Regions from separate parts of the Sinorhizobium sp. BJ1 genome, predicted to be linked through region 3. Evidence: predicted binding sites of a transcription regulator. Region 3 holds the regulator's gene; each other region holds the start of a gene.
What was found. Region 3 encodes PhoB, which activates phosphate uptake and scavenging genes when phosphate is short. Its sites were predicted from a motif close to TGTCATNNANCTGTCAT; they were not measured.
Positions count from the first base shown of each region.

Region 1: CO676_RS03865 (esterase-like activity of phytase family protein) is a predicted target of PhoB. The motif match lies at 2,226-2,242, and genes of this name have one in related genera.
Region 2: phnC (phosphonate ABC transporter ATP-binding protein) is a predicted target of PhoB. The motif match lies at 2,630-2,646, and genes of this name have one in related genera.
Region 4: CO676_RS09675 (LTA synthase family protein) is a predicted target of PhoB. The motif match lies at 2,556-2,572, and genes of this name have one in related genera.

Region 1 is NZ_NWTH01000003.1:113,929-118,362, reverse strand. Features, by position in the region: gene ppx (exopolyphosphatase) at 1-754, shown strand, start outside; gene CO676_RS03865 (esterase-like activity of phytase family protein) at 819-2,174, opposite strand; gene CO676_RS03860 (adenylate/guanylate cyclase domain-containing protein) at 2,288-3,307, opposite strand; gene rnd (ribonuclease D) at 3,472-4,434, opposite strand, start outside.
Region 2 is NZ_NWTH01000006.1:52,400-56,833, forward strand. Features, by position in the region: gene CO676_RS10875 (CaiB/BaiF CoA-transferase family protein) at 1-1,086, opposite strand, end outside; gene CO676_RS10880 (acyl-CoA dehydrogenase) at 1,098-2,285, opposite strand; gene phnC (phosphonate ABC transporter ATP-binding protein) at 2,712-3,554, shown strand; gene phnD (phosphonate ABC transporter substrate-binding protein) at 3,643-4,434, shown strand, end outside.
Region 3 is NZ_NWTH01000001.1:369,676-374,109, reverse strand. Features, by position in the region: gene argF (ornithine carbamoyltransferase) at 1-105, opposite strand, end outside; gene CO676_RS01835 (aspartate aminotransferase family protein) at 176-1,375, opposite strand; gene CO676_RS01830 (GcrA family cell cycle regulator) at 1,787-2,305, shown strand; gene phoB (phosphate regulon transcriptional regulator PhoB) at 2,439-3,122, opposite strand; gene phoU (phosphate signaling complex protein PhoU) at 3,170-3,880, opposite strand; gene pstB (phosphate ABC transporter ATP-binding protein PstB) at 3,937-4,434, opposite strand, start outside.
Region 4 is NZ_NWTH01000005.1:248,585-253,018, reverse strand. Features, by position in the region: gene CO676_RS09685 (TolB family protein) at 1-655, opposite strand, end outside; gene CO676_RS09680 (NAD+ synthase) at 658-2,340, opposite strand; gene CO676_RS09675 (LTA synthase family protein) at 2,607-4,434, shown strand, end outside.

The DNA.
Region 1 (4,434 bases), on a different contig from region 3:
CTCTGCTTTTGCAACGATTTCCAAGAGCCGTCGCAGCCTTTTGCCGTTCGGCGCCGTGACGATGCAGGAGGCGATCTCGATCATGCGCCCCGAGCGCATTTCGTTTTCGGCCCTCGGCGTTCGCGAAGGCTACCTGTACTCGCTGCTTTCCGATGAGGAGCGCTTGCAGGACCCGTTGCTCACGGCAGCCGACGAGATCGCCATCCTGCGCGCCCGCTCACCGGAACATGCGCGCGAGCTTGCCGAGTGGACCGGGCGGATGGTGCCGAACTTCGGCATCGAGGAAACCGAGGAGGAGAGCCGCTACCGCAAGGCCGCCTGCTTGTTGGCGGACATCAGTTGGCGCGCGCATCCGGACTATCGCGGCCTGCAGGCGCTGAACATCATCGCCCATTCCGCCTTCACCGGCATTACGCATGCCGGCCGGGCCTACATCGCGCTCGCCAACTACTATCGCTTCGAGGGGCTCAACGACGACGGCGCCACCAGCCCTCTCGCCGGCATCACCACGCCACGTCTTCTCGAACTGGCGAAGGTGCTCGGCGGGCTGTTGCGGGTAGCCTATCTCTTCTCCGCCTCCATGCCGGGGGTCGCCCGCCATCTCACCCTGCGACGGTCGTTGCGGCCGGATGTCGACCTCGAATTCGTCGTGCCGGCAGCCTACCTGGATTTCGAGGGCGAACGCCTTGATGGCCGCCTGCAGCAACTGAGCCGGCTGACGGGCAAGAAACTCGCGTTCCACTTCGAGAGCTGAGAGCCCCGCCCTTTTGCAAGCGGGTGGCGGTCGCGCGAGGATTTCCACGCGCGACCATTCCCGACTATTCGGCCTTGAGGAATTCGCCGACTTCAAGCAGCACGAACTCGTTGTCGTCGGCCTTGTCCAGCGCGCGCCCGGCTGAAAAGGGCAGATTGTTGTCGTTGCCGACGATGATATGCGTGTCGTCCACCCGATCGACGTTCTCGATGGTGACGAAGGGCATGTCGTAGTAGCCGTCGCCGCCGCCCTGGCGCTTCCGGTTGTCCGGATCGGCGATCTTCAGGAGATCGATATAGCCGATCTTGCGCACCGCCTTGCCGATGTTTTCCTCGGTCATTTCAATCTTGTAGATACGCTTCAGCTTCGATCCGACCGCGAAGCAATCCGGCTTCGGATCCTTGGGGTCTGCACAGGCGTTGTCGAGGGTGCCGGCGCCATTGTCGCGTTCGATCACCAGCGCCGTCTTTTCGTCGAGCATGTTGAAGTCGCCGATCGCCTCGCCGCCTTCGGCAAGCGGATAGAGCCAGCTGCGTCCGGTCCAGCTCTTGCGCGCAGCGTCGAGTTCGACGATGCGGAGCGCCGGACGGCCATCCGCCTGCTCGACTGATTCGTTGTCGATCCAAAGCGGTCCTTCGAGCAGGCCATAGAGCTTCGTACCGTCCTTGGACAGCGCCAGCCCCTCGTAGCCACCGGAACGTTTGAGGTTGAAGGCCGGCGTCTTCTTGGAAGGGTCCGCCTGCAAAGCCAGTGTCGGATTGTCCGGCGAGAGGACCGGCTTGCCGTCCACCATCGTCGGGATGACGTCGGTGAGCTTGCCGTTCGTGTCGAACTTCAGGACATAGGGGCCAAATTCCTCGCCGACCCAGAAGCCATCGGCGACAGGCTGGATCGACTCGATGTCGAAATCACCACCCGTGAGATAGCGCGTCGTAGAACCTTCCATGACGATCGGGAAGGGAGCCTTGCTGTCTGGGTCCGAGAAAAAGATCGTCTCCAGCGCTTCGACTTTGCCGCCGTCCCAGTCGATCTTCAGGTGATGAAGCATCAGCGTGGCGTCGGTCGAATTGAGCTTGTTGCCGAAGCCATTACCCGAAAGGCTCCAGAAGGTTCCGTCCGGCATCGCCTTGATGCCCGAAAAGCCCTGCATCGGCTGGCCATTGAAGGGAAGCGACAGCCCGGTCGGCCGAACGACGTCCTTGCCCGGCACGCTGCCCAAATCCATCGCGCGCTTGCGGTCAGCGGCCGAGAACTTGCCGGACGTCTTGAGATAATCGGCCGCATCCGCCGGCGCGGCGATGATGGTATTGGCCGGAAGGATGGCGTGCGCCTTCAGTGTTGCCGGAAAGGCCTTCTCGTCGGCGAGCGCGGTCGTCGTCGACAAGAGCGTCAAGGCGACGGCGAGAATGGATTTCGTCATCAAATTCACCCTGGGTTCGAGGTGGGGATCGCTTCCCGATAGGCGGCTTTGATGACGGCTCGGTGACGCTTCCCTGACAGCGCGGTGAAGCTTTGTTGACGCCGCGATGCGTCTTACGGCGGGACGGCGCGAAGCGCGAACACGCCGAGCTTCTGGCCGCGGCCTTTCACCTCGTGTTCGCCGAGGTCTTCGCTTCTGACAAAAATGGGCAAGCGCATGCGCCGCAAGAGATCGGCGGAAATCAACACCTGCCGATCAAGCGTTCGGCAGAGGCCCTCGAGACGCGCCGTCGTGTTCACCGTGTCTCCGAAATAGGTGATCTTGTGCCTGTCGACGCCGATTTCGGCGGCGACGATCGTTCCGCCGTGAAGTGCGGCGCGCAGGCGCGGAACCTCGGCGTAAACCTTGCGCCAGCGGGAGGCGGACGCTTCGACCTGGTCGAGAATGTCGAAGACGCAGCGAATGCAGGCGGCGTCCGCCACGGCGCGATCGAAGGACCAGGTGATGACTGCAGCGTCCCCGACATAGTCGTCGATGGATCCGCGGTAGCGCAGCACCGGGTCGGCGACCTCCGCAAACAGCTTTCCGAGATATTCCTGCATCTTGAGATCGCCGAAGCGCTCGGCATAGGAGGTCGAGCCGGCGACATCGATAAACAGGAAGACGCGCTCCTCCTGCACCGGCTTGCGGTAGCGTCCCGTCAGCAAGCTGAGGAAGACATTGCGGCCGAGCAGTTCCCGCACCCGCAGGACGAAAATAATCGGACCGGAAACGACGAGCGCATAGACGAGCGCATTGAAGGACGGAATCACCGCGTCACTCCAGCTCTGCTGCAGCACGCCCAACAGCTTCAGCACCACCCCCGCCGCGACAAAGCCGAGATTCTCAACGGCGAAATAGACGGCGACCGAGGACAACAGAAAGGCTGGCGTCGGAAAGCTGTGGATCGTCCTGTAGAGGCGGCGGAAGATGATGCGTCGTTCAAAGGCAAGGACCGGCATGCAGATGAAGACCGCAAAGGTCGCGCCGATCAGCGCGCCGTCCCCATAGACGACCCAGGCATAGGCCACGCCGCTGCCGGCGACGACCAAGAGCAACAGGATGAACTCGAGCGTGGAAAATCTCCAGCGCATGCGCGACGGCCTCGGAAATCGAACTTCTGAAGGATGGCCGCGACCTGGGCAGCCCCATCCGCAGCGGTGCGAGCATCTGCTCCTCGGCCTTCGCGTCGGATCAGCTTTTCGATTCGCTGGCTAAGGGCGGATTCGGGCGGAAAGGTGTTGGCAGTTGCGGCCGTTCAACCGCCGATTTCCATTGCCTCGATTTTTTTTCCGACAAACCGAAGCGCCACTTCGCCATTGATGAGCTTCAGTGCCATCTCGCCGAAAAGCTCCCGGCGCCAGCCCTTCAGCGCGGCGACATCGGCATTCTCGCCTTCAGCGGCGATTCGGTCGAGATCGTCGCTGCTGGCGATGATCTTGGCCGCCACGCCCTGCTTTTCGGAGATGAGCTTCAAGAGCACCTTGAGCATCTCGACCGCTGCGGCCGCGCCTTCCGGCGTGTGATTCTGCCGCGGCAGTCGGGGCAGTTCAGTCTTCGGAATCGCCAGCGCCTCGGTCACCGCCTCGACGATCGCAGCGCCCGCACTGGAGCGCTCCCACCCCTTCGGAATGGTTCTGAGTCGGCCGAGCGCTTCCGCGTCCTTCGGCTGCTGCTGGGCAACTTCGTAGATTGCATCGTCTTTGATGATCCGGCCCCGCGGCACGTTGCGCGCCCGTGCTTCGCGCTCGCGCCAGGCGGCGACTTTCTGCAGAACCGCCAGCTCGATCGGCTTTCTGACGCGCATCTTCAGGCGCTGCCAGGCATTCTCCGGATGGAGGTCGTAGGTCTCGCGGTTCTCCAGAATTGCCATTTCCTCGGCAAGCCAGGAGGAGCGTCCCTCGCGCTCGAGCTCCGCTTTCAGGTAATGGTAGATGTCCCTGAGATGCGTCACGTCGGCAAAAGCATATTCGAGCTGCTTGTCGGTGAGCGGCCTGCGGCTCCAGTCGGTGAAGCGCGAGGACTTGTCGATCTGCACGTTCTTGATGCGGCTGACTAACTGGTCGTAGGAGACGCTGTCGCCGAAGCCGCAGACCATTGCCGCGACTTGCGTATCGAAGAGCGGATGCGGAATGAGGTTGCCGAGATGGTGGATGATCTCGATGTCCTGGCGGGCCGCGTGGAAGACTTTGATGACATCTGTATTGGCCATCAGCGCGAA
Region 2 (4,434 bases), on a different contig from region 3:
GGAAAAGCGGATCGGTGTCCTCACCCCGGGCGACGCGCCGGTTGTAGCACCCGTATGCGACGTCTCGATGCGCATTTGTCGATGCACAATCTGCGGGTCGGCAAACACGTCTGCAACCGTGTTGATCGGCCCACCCGGCACGCCGGCGGCCTCAAGTTTTGCAAGCAGCGCGTCGCGTTCAAATCTCGCCGTTTCCGCCGTTAGCTCCGGCGTCAGGCTGTCGCGGTGCCGAACGCGGCCGGCATTCGTGCGGTAGCGCTCGTCGGCGGCGAGGTCCGGACGACCGAGCACGTCGCAGAACTTCACGAACTGCCGGTCGTTGCCCACCGCGACGATCAGATGGCCGTCGGCTGTCGCAAACACCTGGTAGGGGGCGATGTTCGGATGGGCGTTGCCAAGGCGGCGCGGCGCGTTTCCGGAGACGAGGAAGTTCAGCGCCTGGTTGGCGAGCACGCCGGTCATGCAGTCGAGCAGAGCCATATCGATCTGCTGCCCCTCGCCGGTGCGTTCACGTTGCGCCAGTGCCGCCTGCACGGCGATGACGCCGTAGAGACCGGTGAAGATGTCGGCGAAGGCAACGCCGATCTTCTGCGGCTCGCGGTCCGGCTCGCCGGTCAGGTCCATGATGCCGCTCATGCCCTGGATGATGTAGTCGTAGCCCGCGCGGTGGGCGTAGGGGCCGTCCTGGCCGAATCCGGTGACGGAGCAATAGATCAGCCGCGGATTGATTTGTCGAAGGCTCTCATAGTCGAGCCCGTATTTGGCCAAACCGCCGACCTTGAAATTCTCCAGAAGAACGTCCGATTGCGCCGCGAGCCGGCGTACGGCCTCTTGGCCCTCCTGCGTCGTGAAGTCGAGGACGACCGAACGCTTGCCGCGATTGCAGGCGTGGAAATAGGCGGCATCGAGCGTCTCGCCGCCCTCACCCTCCACGAAGGGCGGGCCCCAGGTCCGGGTGTCGTCTCCGGCCGGGCTTTCCACCTTGATGACCTCGGCGCCAAGATCGGCGAGCGTCTGGCCGATCCAGGGACCGGCGAGGATGCGGGCGAGTTCGAGGACCCGGATGCCCTTGAGCGGCGCTTCCATCGATGCACCCCTCAGAAGAAGGCCTGCAGCCCGGTCTGGGCGCGGCCGAGGATCAGCGCATGGACGTCATGGGTGCCCTCATAGGTGTTGACGGTCTCTAGGTTCAGCATGTGACGCATCACCTGGTATTCCTCGGAAATGCCGTTGCCGCCATGCATGTCGCGGGCCATGCGGGCGATGTCGAGCGCCTTGCCGCAATTGTTGCGCTTGACGATCGAGATCATTTCCGGAGCCATCCGGCCTTCGTCCATCAGCCGCCCGACGCGTAGCGACGCTTGCAGTCCGAGCGCGATCTCGGTCTGCATGTCGGCAAGCTTCTTCTGGAATAGCTGCGTCTGGGCGAGCGGCCGATTGAACTGCCTTCGGTCGAGGCCGTATTGGCGCGCCGCATGCCAGCAGAATTCGGCAGCCCCCAGCGCTCCCCAGGAAATGCCGTAGCGGGCGCGGTTGAGGCAACCGAAGGGCCCCTTGAGGCCTTCGACATTCGGCAGCAACGCCTCCTCCCCCACTTCGATATTGTCGAGAACGATCTCGCCGGTAATCGATGCCCTGAGGGAAAGTTTGCCGGCGATCTTCGGTGCGGAAAGCCCCCTCATTCCCCTCTCCAGCACGAAGCCGCGAATGGCATTGCCGTGCGCCTCCGACTTCGCCCAGACGACAAAGACATCGGCGAGCGGCGCATTGGAGATCCACATTTTGGAGCCGATCAGCCGATAGCCGCTCTCGGTCTTGATCGCCCGCGTCTTAATGCCGGCCGGATCGGAGCCGGCATCCGGCTCGGTCAGGCCGAAGCAGCCGATCCATTCGCCGCTGATCAGCTTCGGCAGGTATTTCTGCTTCTGCTCTTCGGAGCCGTAGACGAAGATCGGGTAGATCACCAGCGAGGATTGCACGCTCATCATCGAGCGGTAGCCGGAATCGACTCGCTCGACCTCGCGGGCGACGAGGCCATAGGCGACATAGGAGGCGCTGACGCCCCCATAGGTGTCGGACACGGTGACGCCAAGCAGGCCGAGTTCGCCCATCTCGCGGAAGATCGCCGGGTCGGTCTTTTCCTCTCGATAGGCCTCGATCACCCGCGGCTGCAGTCTTTCCTGGGCATAGGCACGCGCCGTATCGCGGATCATCCGCTCGTCTTCGGTCAGTTGATCCTCGATGAGGAATGGGTCGTCCCATTGAAATTGACTTTTGCCGGCCATGATTCTCTCCCGTCGGATACAAATAGAAGCGGGATTCAAGCGGAAAGCCGCGCGCACTTTCCCCATCACGCCCCTGTCTGCTGGAGTTATCGCAAGGCAGGTCAATGGGTTCAAATGAAATTGAGACAATGGCTCATGCACTCGATGCATGATTCCTTGGATCGGAAGGTCGTCACAACCAGCCATCCACTTGCAGGCCGAGGAAATTGATGTCGCCTGCGCCAGTCCAGAGGATCTGTAGCCTCAGAAAGTAGCAACCGCAGCTGTCTCACGCGCTTGGGTTGGCGATCATGAGAGGCCCAGGCACACCGCGCCTGTGATCTGTAACAGAACCGACAACAAACTGACATCGCGCCTTCATGAAGCGCCGATATGGCAGAGGTCGCTAATAGATGACCGGTCTCCGAGAGAGAGGACCTGCTGCCGATGTTTCAGTTGAGGAACGTGACCCGCCAGTTCGGCAAGAAGCGAGCCGTCGAAGCCGTTACCTTCGACATACCGCAGGGTCAGATGGTCGGCATCATCGGCCGATCCGGGGCCGGCAAGTCGACACTGCTGCGGATGATCAACAGGCTCGTCGATCCCTCCTCCGGCTCGATCGAATTCGGGGGCGTCGAGGTCTCGTCGCTCAAGGGCTCTGCGCTGCGGCACTGGCAGCGTGACTGCGCGATGATCTTCCAGCAGTTCAACCTCGTGCCGCGGCTCGACGTGCTGACCAACGTGCTGCTCGGCCGCCTCAACCATCGCTCGACCGCCTCGAGCATCCTCAACCTGTTCAGCCGAGAAGAGCGGATCATGGCAATCGGTGCGCTCGAGCGTCTCGGCATCGAGCAGACGGCGCTGCAGCCAGCCGGCACGCTTTCCGGCGGCCAGCAGCAGCGCGTCGCGATCGCCCGGGCGCTGATGCAGCAGCCGAAGGTGCTGCTCGCCGACGAGCCGATCGCATCGCTCGATCCGCTGAACGCCAAGATCGTGATGGACGCGCTGCGCGACATCAACGAGCGCGATGGCATTACCGTCGTCACCAACCTGCATACGCTCGATACGGCTCGCAACTATTGTGAACGGATCATCGGTATGGCGCATGGCCGCGTCGTCTTCGACGGCCAGCCGAAGGACCTCACCGCTGCAGCGGTCGCCTCGATCTACGGCGCCGACACGGCGATCGAGGAATCGATGACCTCGACAAGCATCAACATTCCCGCGGCCGTCGCCCGGGAAGAAACAGCATCGGCCGGCTACAAGCCGCTGGCACTGGCCGGCCTCTGAGGCCGGCGCGATCGAATGCCCGCGTAAAGGGTACCTAATCGAAACAGCCACTGATCCGGCGCGGCCGGAAATACGGGAGACGAACCTCATGCTGAAGAAAGCTCTTCTGGGCGCGGTTGCGCTCATCGCCCTCGCCGGCCACGTCCAGGCCGAAGATCTCAAGGAATTCCGCGTCGGCATCATCGGCGGCGAAAACGAAGCCGACCGCCTGCGCAACTACCAGTGCCTGGTGGACAAGCTGCCGGCCGCCATCGGCGTCGAGAAGGTTTCGCTGTTCCCGGCCGCGGACTATGACGGCGTTATCCAGGGCCTGCTCGGCGGCACGCTCGACTATGCCGAGCTCGGCGCCTCCGGCTACGCCAAGATCTATCTCGCCAAGGCCGACGCCGTCGAGCCTATCCTGACGACGGTCCAGACCGATGGCTCGACCGGCTATCATTCGATCATGGTCGCCCGCAAGGATTCCGGCATCACCAAGCTCGAGGATCTCAAGGGCAAGAAGCTCGGCTTCGCCGATCCGGACTCCACCTCCGGCTACCTCATTCCGCTCGTGACGCTGCCGGAAACGATCGGCGCTCCCGTGAAGGAGTATTTCGGCGAGACCGGCTTCGGCGGTGGCCATGAAAACCTCGTCCTCGAAGTCGTCAAGGGTACCTTCGATGCCGGCACGACCTTCGGCTCGGGCGTCGGCGAGTTCAAGGACGGTTACACGTCGGGCAACCTGCGCAAGATGGTCGACAAGGGCATTCTCGACATGAACGACCTCGTCGAACTGTGGCGTTCGCCGCTGATCCCGAACGGCCCGATCGTCGTGCGCACCGCCCTGAATGACGACCTGAAGGCCAAGTTCAAGCAGTTCATGACGGATCTGCCGAAGACC
Region 3 (4,434 bases):
TCCGGCCTTGGTCGCCGTCTTCCGCAGGAGTGCATCGTCGATGATCGTGCGCAGGTCGGCGCTTGTCATTGCCGAGAGATCGAGGAAGTGTCTAGAGGCAATCATAAAGCGATATTTCCTGTCATAAACCGGTAATCGACCATACTATCCGCGCCGCTTTCAACCCGTCGCGATCTCAAGCCGCGGCCGTGCCGCTCTTGGCCCGGACCGTTTCGGCAGCGCGTTCAAGCCGCGCCAGCCCCTCTCGTGCCTCGGCGGCAGTGGTGATCAACGGCGGCAACAGCCGCAGCACGTTTTCGCCAGCCGGCACGGCGAGCAGCTTCTCGGCCCGGATCGCCTTCAGCACATCGGCGGACGGCACCTTGGCCTTGATGCCGAGCATCAGCCCGTCGCCGCGGATCTCCTCGATCACATCCGGGAAGCGGTCCTTCAGCGAGGCAAGCCCCTGGCGGAACACGAGCGCCACGTCCCGGACATTCTCCAGAAAGCCTTCGGCAAGGACGACGTCAAGCACCGCATTGCCGACGGCCATCGCCAGCGGATTGCCGCCATAGGTCGAGCCATGGGTGCCGGCCACCATGCCGGCAGCCGCCGCTTCGGTCGCCAGGCAGGCGCCGAGCGGGAAACCGCCGCCGATGCCCTTGGCAACGGCCATGATGTCCGGCTTGATGCCGGACCATTCATGGGCGAAGAGCTTGCCGGTGCGACCGACGCCGCACTGGACCTCATCGAGGATCAAAAGCAGGCCGAACTCGTCGCAGAGCGCACGCAGCTCCTGCATGAACTCTTTCGGGGCCAGGCGAACGCCGCCCTCGCCCTGGATCGGCTCGATCAGGATCGCCGCCGTCTCGTCGTTGATCGCGTTCTTGACGGCGGCAAGGTCGCCGAACGGTACCTGATAGAAACCGGGGGCCTTCGGGCCAAAACCCTCGATATACTTCTGCTGGCCGCCGGCCGCGATCGTCGCAATGGTACGGCCGTGGAAAGCGCCTTCGAAGGTGATGACGTGGAAGCGCTCCGGATGCCCCTTGGCGAAATGGTGGCGGCGCGCCGTCTTGATCGCGCATTCGAGCGCTTCGGCACCGGAGTTGGTGAAGAACACCCGATCGGCAAAGGTCACGGCCGTCAGCCGCCGCGCCAGGCTCTCCTGGCCGGGAATGTCGTAGAGGTTCGACACATGCCAGAGCTTCTCGGCCTGGCCCTTGAGTGCCTCGACGAGATGGGGATGGGCATGACCGAGCGAATTGACCGCGACGCCGGCTGCAAAGTCGAGATAGCGCGTGCCGTCTTCGGCGATCAGCCAGACGCCCTCGCCTCGCTCGAAACGCAACGGCGCACGCAGATAAGTGTCGTAGAGCGGCGTTGTTGCGGCCATGGTCAGCGTCTCCTTCGTCCGTCGGCATTACGGGCATATCAGCCCGATAAAAATCAAAAATGCCGCCTTTCGGCGGCGCAGGCACTATTCCCATTTCGCGGCGCCATGTCAACAAAACCAAGGCTTGCAGCCACCTCCGCGAGAGAGATTCCGCAATGCGAAAAAATCGCCCAGCAGGGCTTGCAAAAATGCAACTATCCGACAGCAAGTTGGGGAAAACCGCAAAATCGATTCGGCGCGATTCCGGCGACTCTTGCCACGGAGTCACCCTGCCGGTAGGTTAATATTCAATTACTAGACGCATGCGGCGAACCTAGTCACCAAAATAGTTATCGCGTTGCAACTCCGGGGCTTTTCCGGAGAAGGGTGATGGATTCTGCCATCCCAACGCCGAGAACGGGGAGTGCAGAGATGAACTGGACTGACGAGCGAGTGGAAAAGCTGAAGAAGCTTTGGTCGGAAGGCCTGAGCGCGAGCCAGATCGCAGCGCAGCTGGGAGGCGTCAGTCGTAACGCGGTCATCGGCAAGGTTCACCGGTTGAGCCTGCCGGGCCGCGCCAAGGCCGGCGGAACGACCGCGACGGCTCGCCCCAAGCGGACGACTTCGGCGCCGCGCGCCCCGAACTACGCTGCGCGCGCCGTGACCCGGACCGTCACCCGCACTGCCGGCGCGACCGTACTCAAGGAAGAGGTCGCCGTCGACCTGGTGGCAGAGCAGGAGCTCTCCATTGACACGAACATCATCGTGCCGATGTCGCGCCGGCTGGAGCTTACCCAGCTCACCGAGCGGACCTGCAAATGGCCGATCGGCGACCCGCTCAAGGAAGAGTTTCACTTCTGCGGCAACGACTCGCCGGAAGCCTCGCCCTATTGCAGCTACCACGCGCGTCTCGCCTATCAGCCCTCGGCCGAGCGGCGCCGCATGCGCTGACGGTTGGCGATTGGTTTAGAGCTGAAGAAAGCACGAAGGGGTCCTAAGGACCCCTTCTCTCTTCGGGAAATCGGCAGTGTGCACTGGGACGACGTGCACTGGGACGGCGTGCACTGGGACGACAGCGTAAGCCTCAGCTTTCCAGCGAATAGCCGGCGCCGCGCACGGTCCTGATCACGTCGGGCATGTTGGAGAAATTCAAGGCCTTGCGCAATCGGCCGACATGGACGTCTACGGTCCGTTCGTCGACATAGATGTCGTGCCCCCAGACGCCGTCGAGTAGCTGTGAACGGGAGAAGACGCGGCCCGGCGAGGACATCAGGAATTCGAGGAGTCGGAACTCCGTCGGACCGAGCCGCACTTCGCGGCTGCGGCGGTGCACGCGATGGGTCTCGCGGTCGAGCTCGATATCGCCGCAGCGAAGCACCGTCGAGAGTACCTCCGGCTTCGCCCGCCTGAGCATCGCCTTCACCCGGGCCATCAGTTCCGGCGTCGAGAACGGCTTGACGACGTAATCGTCGGCACCGGTCGCCAGCCCGCGCACCCGCTCGCTTTCCTCGCCGCGCGCCGTCAGCATGATGATCGGCAGGCGTTCCGTCTCCGGCCGTTGCCGGAGACGGCGGCAAAGCTCGATGCCGGAGACGCCGGGAAGCATCCAGTCAAGGATCAGAAGGTCGGGCAGGCGTTCCTGCAGGCGAATTTCCGCCTCGTCGCCGCGAAGGATCGTATCGACCTCGAAGCCCTCGGCCTCGAGATTGTAGCGCAGGAGAACGCTTAGAGCTTCCTCGTCCTCGACAACTGCTATCTTCGGCAACATTCAGCTACGACTCCTTGCCTGGATTCATAGATTCGGGACCGCCTGGCTCAGTCGGTGACGGAACCCAGCGACGATGTCGTGTCGTCCTTCGGCCTTTCGCCTACCGGCTGGGCGCCCGTCGCCATGTAGTAGATCGTCTCGGCGATGTTGGTCGCGTGGTCGCCGATGCGCTCGATGTTCTTGGCGCAGAAAAGAAGATGCGTGCAGGGCGTGATGTTGCGCGGATCTTCCATCATATAGGTCAGAAGCTCGCGGAACAGCGACGTGTAGATCGCATCGATCTCCTCGTCGCGTTCGCGGATGCTGTTTGCCTTTTCCGGCGAGCGTGAGGCGTAGACGTCGAGGACTTCCTTGAGCTGCACCAGGGCGAGTTCGGCAAGATGCTCGAGGCCGCGCGCCAGCTTGCGCGGGATGCCGGAGCCGGCAACGGCGATGACACGCTTGGCGGTGTTCTTGCCAAGGTCGCCGACGCGCTCCAGATCGGCCGCGATCCGGATCGATCCCATGATCTCGCGGAGATCCGCGGCCATGGGCTGACGCTTGGCGATGGTAACGATCGCCTTTTCACCGATCTGGCGCTCGGCGTCGTCAAGGATGGTGTCATCCGAGATGACTTTCTGGGCAAGCGCCAGGTCGGAGTTCACCAGAGCTCGGACGGAGTCCGCCACCATCTGTTCGGCGAGCCCTCCCATCTCGGAAATCCGGCGCGTGAGATATTTCAGCTCTTCATCATAGATGGAGGTGATATGGGTGGACATGATCGTCGATCCTTGCAGGCGCGGTCAGGGTTGGCGTTGGGGCACGGCTTTCGGCATCAGCCGAAGCGGCCCATGATGTAGTCCTGGGTGCGCTGGTCATCCGGATTGGTGAACATCTTGTCGGTATCGTTCTCCTCGACGAGATTGCCGAGATGGAACATCGCGGTGCGCTGCGAGACGCGGGCCGCCTGCTGCATCGAATGGGTCACGATGACGATGGTGAAATTCGCGCGCAGCTCATGAATGAGTTCTTCCACCTTGGCGGTGGCGATCGGGTCAAGGGCCGAGCAGGGCTCGTCCATGAGGATCACTTCCGGGCTGACGGCAACGGCACGGGCGATGCAGAGGCGCTGTTGCTGGCCGCCGGAAAGACCAGTTCCCGGCTCCTGCAGGCGATCCTTCACCTCATTCCACAGACCCGCCTTCTGCAGACTGGTTTCGACGACCTCGTCGAAATCGGCCTTCGAGCGGGCCAGACCATGGATGCGCGGACCGTAGGAAACGTTCTCATAGATCGACTTCGGGAACGGATTAGGCTTCTGGAAAACCATGCC
Region 4 (4,434 bases), on a different contig from region 3:
GGCCATCATAGGAAAGCACCAGCAGATGCTTGCCGTCTGGCGACGGATGCGGGAACCAGTCGCCATAGGAGCTGTCGGTAACGCGCTGGACATCGCTGCCGTCCGGCCTGATCCGCCAGATCTGCATGCGGCCGGTGCGGCTCGAGTTGAAATAGATCCACGCGCCGTCCGGCGACCAGTCCGGTCCGTCGTTGCGGCCCTCGCCATGCGTCAGCCGCCGCTCCTCGCCGCCATCGACCGAGATCGTGTAGATGTCGAAGACTTGGTCGCGGATGCCGCAATAGGCCACGGTCCGCCCGTCCGGGGACCAGCCGTGCCAGTAGGACGGCAGGTTGCGCGTGACGAGCCGCGGCGTGCCGCCCGCGACCGGCAGCAGATAGATCGCCGACTTGCCGAATTCGGTCTTGTCGCTGATCGCAAGCATTCTGCCGTCCGGCGAGATGCCGTGATCATTGTTGCAGTGGCGGGCAAAGCCCGTGTCGATCTCGGTAGGGTCGGCCCCGTCGAAACCAAGTCGATAGAGCCTGCCGTCGCCGTTAATGATGAGGAATTTGCCGTCAGGCGACCAGTTCGGCGCCTCGACGAGCCGCTCCGTCTGCCACACGACGCGCGTCTCTCCACTTGCGATATCGAAGATCTCGACCGAGCTACGCATGGCTAGCCCCTGTCACGGAAACGGTTGGTGATCGGGTAGCGCCGATCGCGGCCGAAATTCTTCTTGGTGATCTTCACGCCCGGCGCCGACTGCCGGCGCTTGTATTCGGCGATGTAGAGCAGGTGCTCGATCCGATGGACCGTCGCCTCGTCATGCCCGCGGGCGACGATTTCTTCCGTACTCAGTTCCTTCTCCACCAGGCACTCGAGAATGTCGTCGAGCGCCGGATAGGGCGGCAGCGAGTCCTGGTCGGTCTGGTTGGGGCGGAGTTCGGCCGAGGGTGCCTTGTCGATGATGTTCTGCGGAATGACCTCGCCGGAGGGACCAAGCGCGCCGGGCGGCACGGCACCATTGCGCCAGCGCGACAGCGCATAGACCTGCATCTTGTAGAGGTCCTTGATCGGATTGAAGCCGCCGTTCATATCGCCGTAGAGCGTGGCGTAGCCTACCGACATCTCCGATTTGTTGCCGGTGGTCACCACCATCGAACCGAATTTGTTGGAGATTGCCATCAGGATCGTTCCGCGCGTGCGGCTCTGCAGGTTCTCCTCGGTGATCCCGGACTCGGTTCCCTCGAAAGTATCGGCGAGTGCACTGAGAAAACCTTCAACCGGCTCCTCGATCGCGACCACGTCATAGTGGCAGCCGAGCGCCTTGGCGCAGGCTTCGGCGTCCTTCAGCGATTCCTGCGAGGTATAGCGATAAGGGAGCATGATCGTGTGGACCCGCTCCTCGCCGAGCGCGTCCACCGCGAGCGCCGTGCAGATCGCCGAGTCGATGCCACCGGAAAGGCCGAGCACGACGTTCTTGAAGCCGTTCTTGTTGACGTAGTCCCTGAGCCCCAGCATGCAGGCTCGATAGTCCGCCTCGTCGCTTTCCGGCAGGCGCGACCGAAGCCCGTTGGTCGAGACCCAACCATCTTCACCCCTCGTCCACTCTGAAATCGAAAGCGCCTCCTCGAACTGACTCATCTGGAAGGCCAGCGAGCGGTCGGCATTGAAGCCGAAGCTTGCGCCGTCGAAGACCAGTTCGTCCTGCCCGCCGATCTGATTGGCATAGATCAGGGGCAAGCCGGTTTCTATCACCTGCTTTAGAACGATCTGGTGGCGGACATCGACCTTGCCGCGATAATAAGGCGAACCGTTCGGAGAGAGCAGGATTTCGGCGCCGCTCTCCTTGAGAGTCTCGCAGACGCCGAGCTCGCCCCAAATGTCCTCGCAGATCGGGATGCCAATGCGAATGCCGCGAAAATTCACCGGACCCGGCATCTCGCCTGCATCGAAGACCCGCTTTTCGTCGAACTCGCCGTAGTTCGGCAGGTCCACCTTGTCGCGGACCGCGATGATCTTGCCCCCGTCGAGGACCGCCACCGAATTGTGCCGCTGGGCAGCGGCCTGACGCGGGAAGCCGATGATGACCCCCGGCCCTCCGTCTGCCGTCTCTGCGGCGAGTTTCTCGACGGCGCGCAGGCAGGACTTCAGAAAGGCCGGTTTCAGCACGAGATCTTCGGGCGGATAGCCGGACATGAAAAGTTCGGTGAACAGCACCAGGTCGGCGCCTTGGCGCGCCGCGTCGGCGCGCGCTTCACGCGCCTTTGCCAGGTTGCCGGCGATATCGCCGACGGTCGGATTGAGCTGGGCTACGACGATCCGCAGCTTTGAAGGTACGGCTTTCTGTGGGGTCATGGCAGGCCTGTCGGTTTTCCTCGGCGAATGCAACCAGCTTAGGCTTTGTTCTTACCGCATCCGGTGGGAAAAAACCCACTCCCAATCGCAGTGCCGCCGGAAAAATCCGAAAAATCCTGCGGTTCCCGTCCCTTAACGAATAGGCCCGCGGCCCTTCGACGCGGCCGGAACCTGAGGATCATCATAGCCGTTTCGCCATTCATCCCCTGTTCAAGATGACAGTCGTATGACAGTTGAGCGAAAGATTTATGAAATTGGAGAAGTTTTTGGCCAGTATCGATTCCGCCGCGAGAGGTTCTCAGGTCTATGTCGAAAGGCCGAGCTTTTCCGTTAGACATGCAAAAACCCTGGCGGGCGGCCGCAGCGCACTGTTTTCGCTTTTGATCGCGACGGCGATCGTTTTTGCAGTCGAGCTCCTCGTCCGCCAGTCAACTTCCGACACGATCGCCTATTTTATCGATCCGATGCGGCCAGCCTGGACGACGGTTGCTGCGTTCTTCCTCGTCATGCTGACGCTGGACGCGCTTTTCGGACGCGAACACAAGGGCGCGCTTCTCGTAGCGCCGCTCGCCATCGTACCGGCCTTTATCTGCCAGCAGAAGCAGGTCTTCCTGTCCGACCCGCTTTACCCGACCGATTTTCTGTTCGGCCGGCAGATCGTGGAACTGATGCCGGTGCTGGTGAAGGACAGGCCATGGACCGCCGTCGGCGTCGTTCTCGGCATTCTGGCGACCATCATCGTCATCGGGCTGCTGCTGCGCTACGCCTGGCGGAACTTTCCGAAGCTGGCGCGCAAAGAGCGTCTCGCGCGGGTAGCCTTCGCCCTGCCGCTCATCGTCGCCTTCTGGAACATCATGGATTACAACCAGTTCTCTTGGGTCCGCGACCGATTGCGGGTCATCCCGATCATGTGGGACCAGACCGAGAACTACCGGCACAACGGCTTTGTGCTCGCCTTTGCGATCAATTTGCCGATGGCGAATGTGAGCGCCCCGGCCGGTTACATGGCGAATGCCATCGAACGCATTCCCGTAAAGCCGCTTCCCGCCGGAACCACGCATCGGGGCAAGCCGGACGTGATCGTGCTGATGAGCGAATCCTTCTGGGATCCGACGCGCCTGCCTAAGGTCAAGCTGACACCCGACCCGATGCCGACGATCCGCGAATTGCAGGGCGGCAATGTCTTCTCGCCCGAATTCGGCGGCATGACGGCAAATGTCGAGTTCGAAGCGCTGACAGGCTTTTCGAACGCATTCCTGCCCTATGGCAGCATTCCCTATCAGCAATATATTCGCAATCCGATCCCGTCGCTCGCCACCTTCTTCCGTGGCGAGGGCTATGTCTCACGCGCCATCCATCCCTTCCAGGGGTGGTTCTGGAACCGCACCGCCGTCTATAAGGCCTTCGGCTTCGATACGTTCCGCTCGGAGGAGAACTTGCCGCCGATGCAGAAGCGTGGGATTTTCGCCTCGGATGAATCCCTGACGAAGGAGGTCATCCGCCAGGCGGACGCAACGGACGATCCCTTCTTCTTCTTTGCCGTGACGCTGCAGGGCCATGGGCCGTACGAGCCGAATCGCTACGCGAAGAACACGATCAAAGTCGAGGGCGATCTGCCGGAAAGCGACCGCCAGGTTCTCGCCACCTACGCCCAGGGCATCAAGGAAGCCGACGACAGTCTGAGAATGCTCATGGACTGGGCGAAGCAGCGGGACCGCGAGACGATCATCGTTCTCTTCGGCGACCACCTGCCGCCGCTGAACACCGTCTATACCAGCACGGGTTACATGAAGGACGTGACGGCGGAGCGCAAGGGATCGAAAGACCAGATGAAGGCGGAGCACGAAACGCCGCTCGTCGTCTGGTCGAACAAGACCGGTGCGCGCAAGGATATCGGCAGCATCAGCCCGGCCTTTCTCTCCTACGAGATCCTGAAGCAGGCCGGCTACGAGCACCCGTACTACACGGGCTTCCTCGGCAAGGTTCACGACCACTTCCGTGTTCTCGACCGCTATATGCTGATCCGCAAGAACGGCAAGGAGGTCGCAAACTGGCTGCGCCAACCGAAGATCCCGCCGTCCCTGCGCGACTATC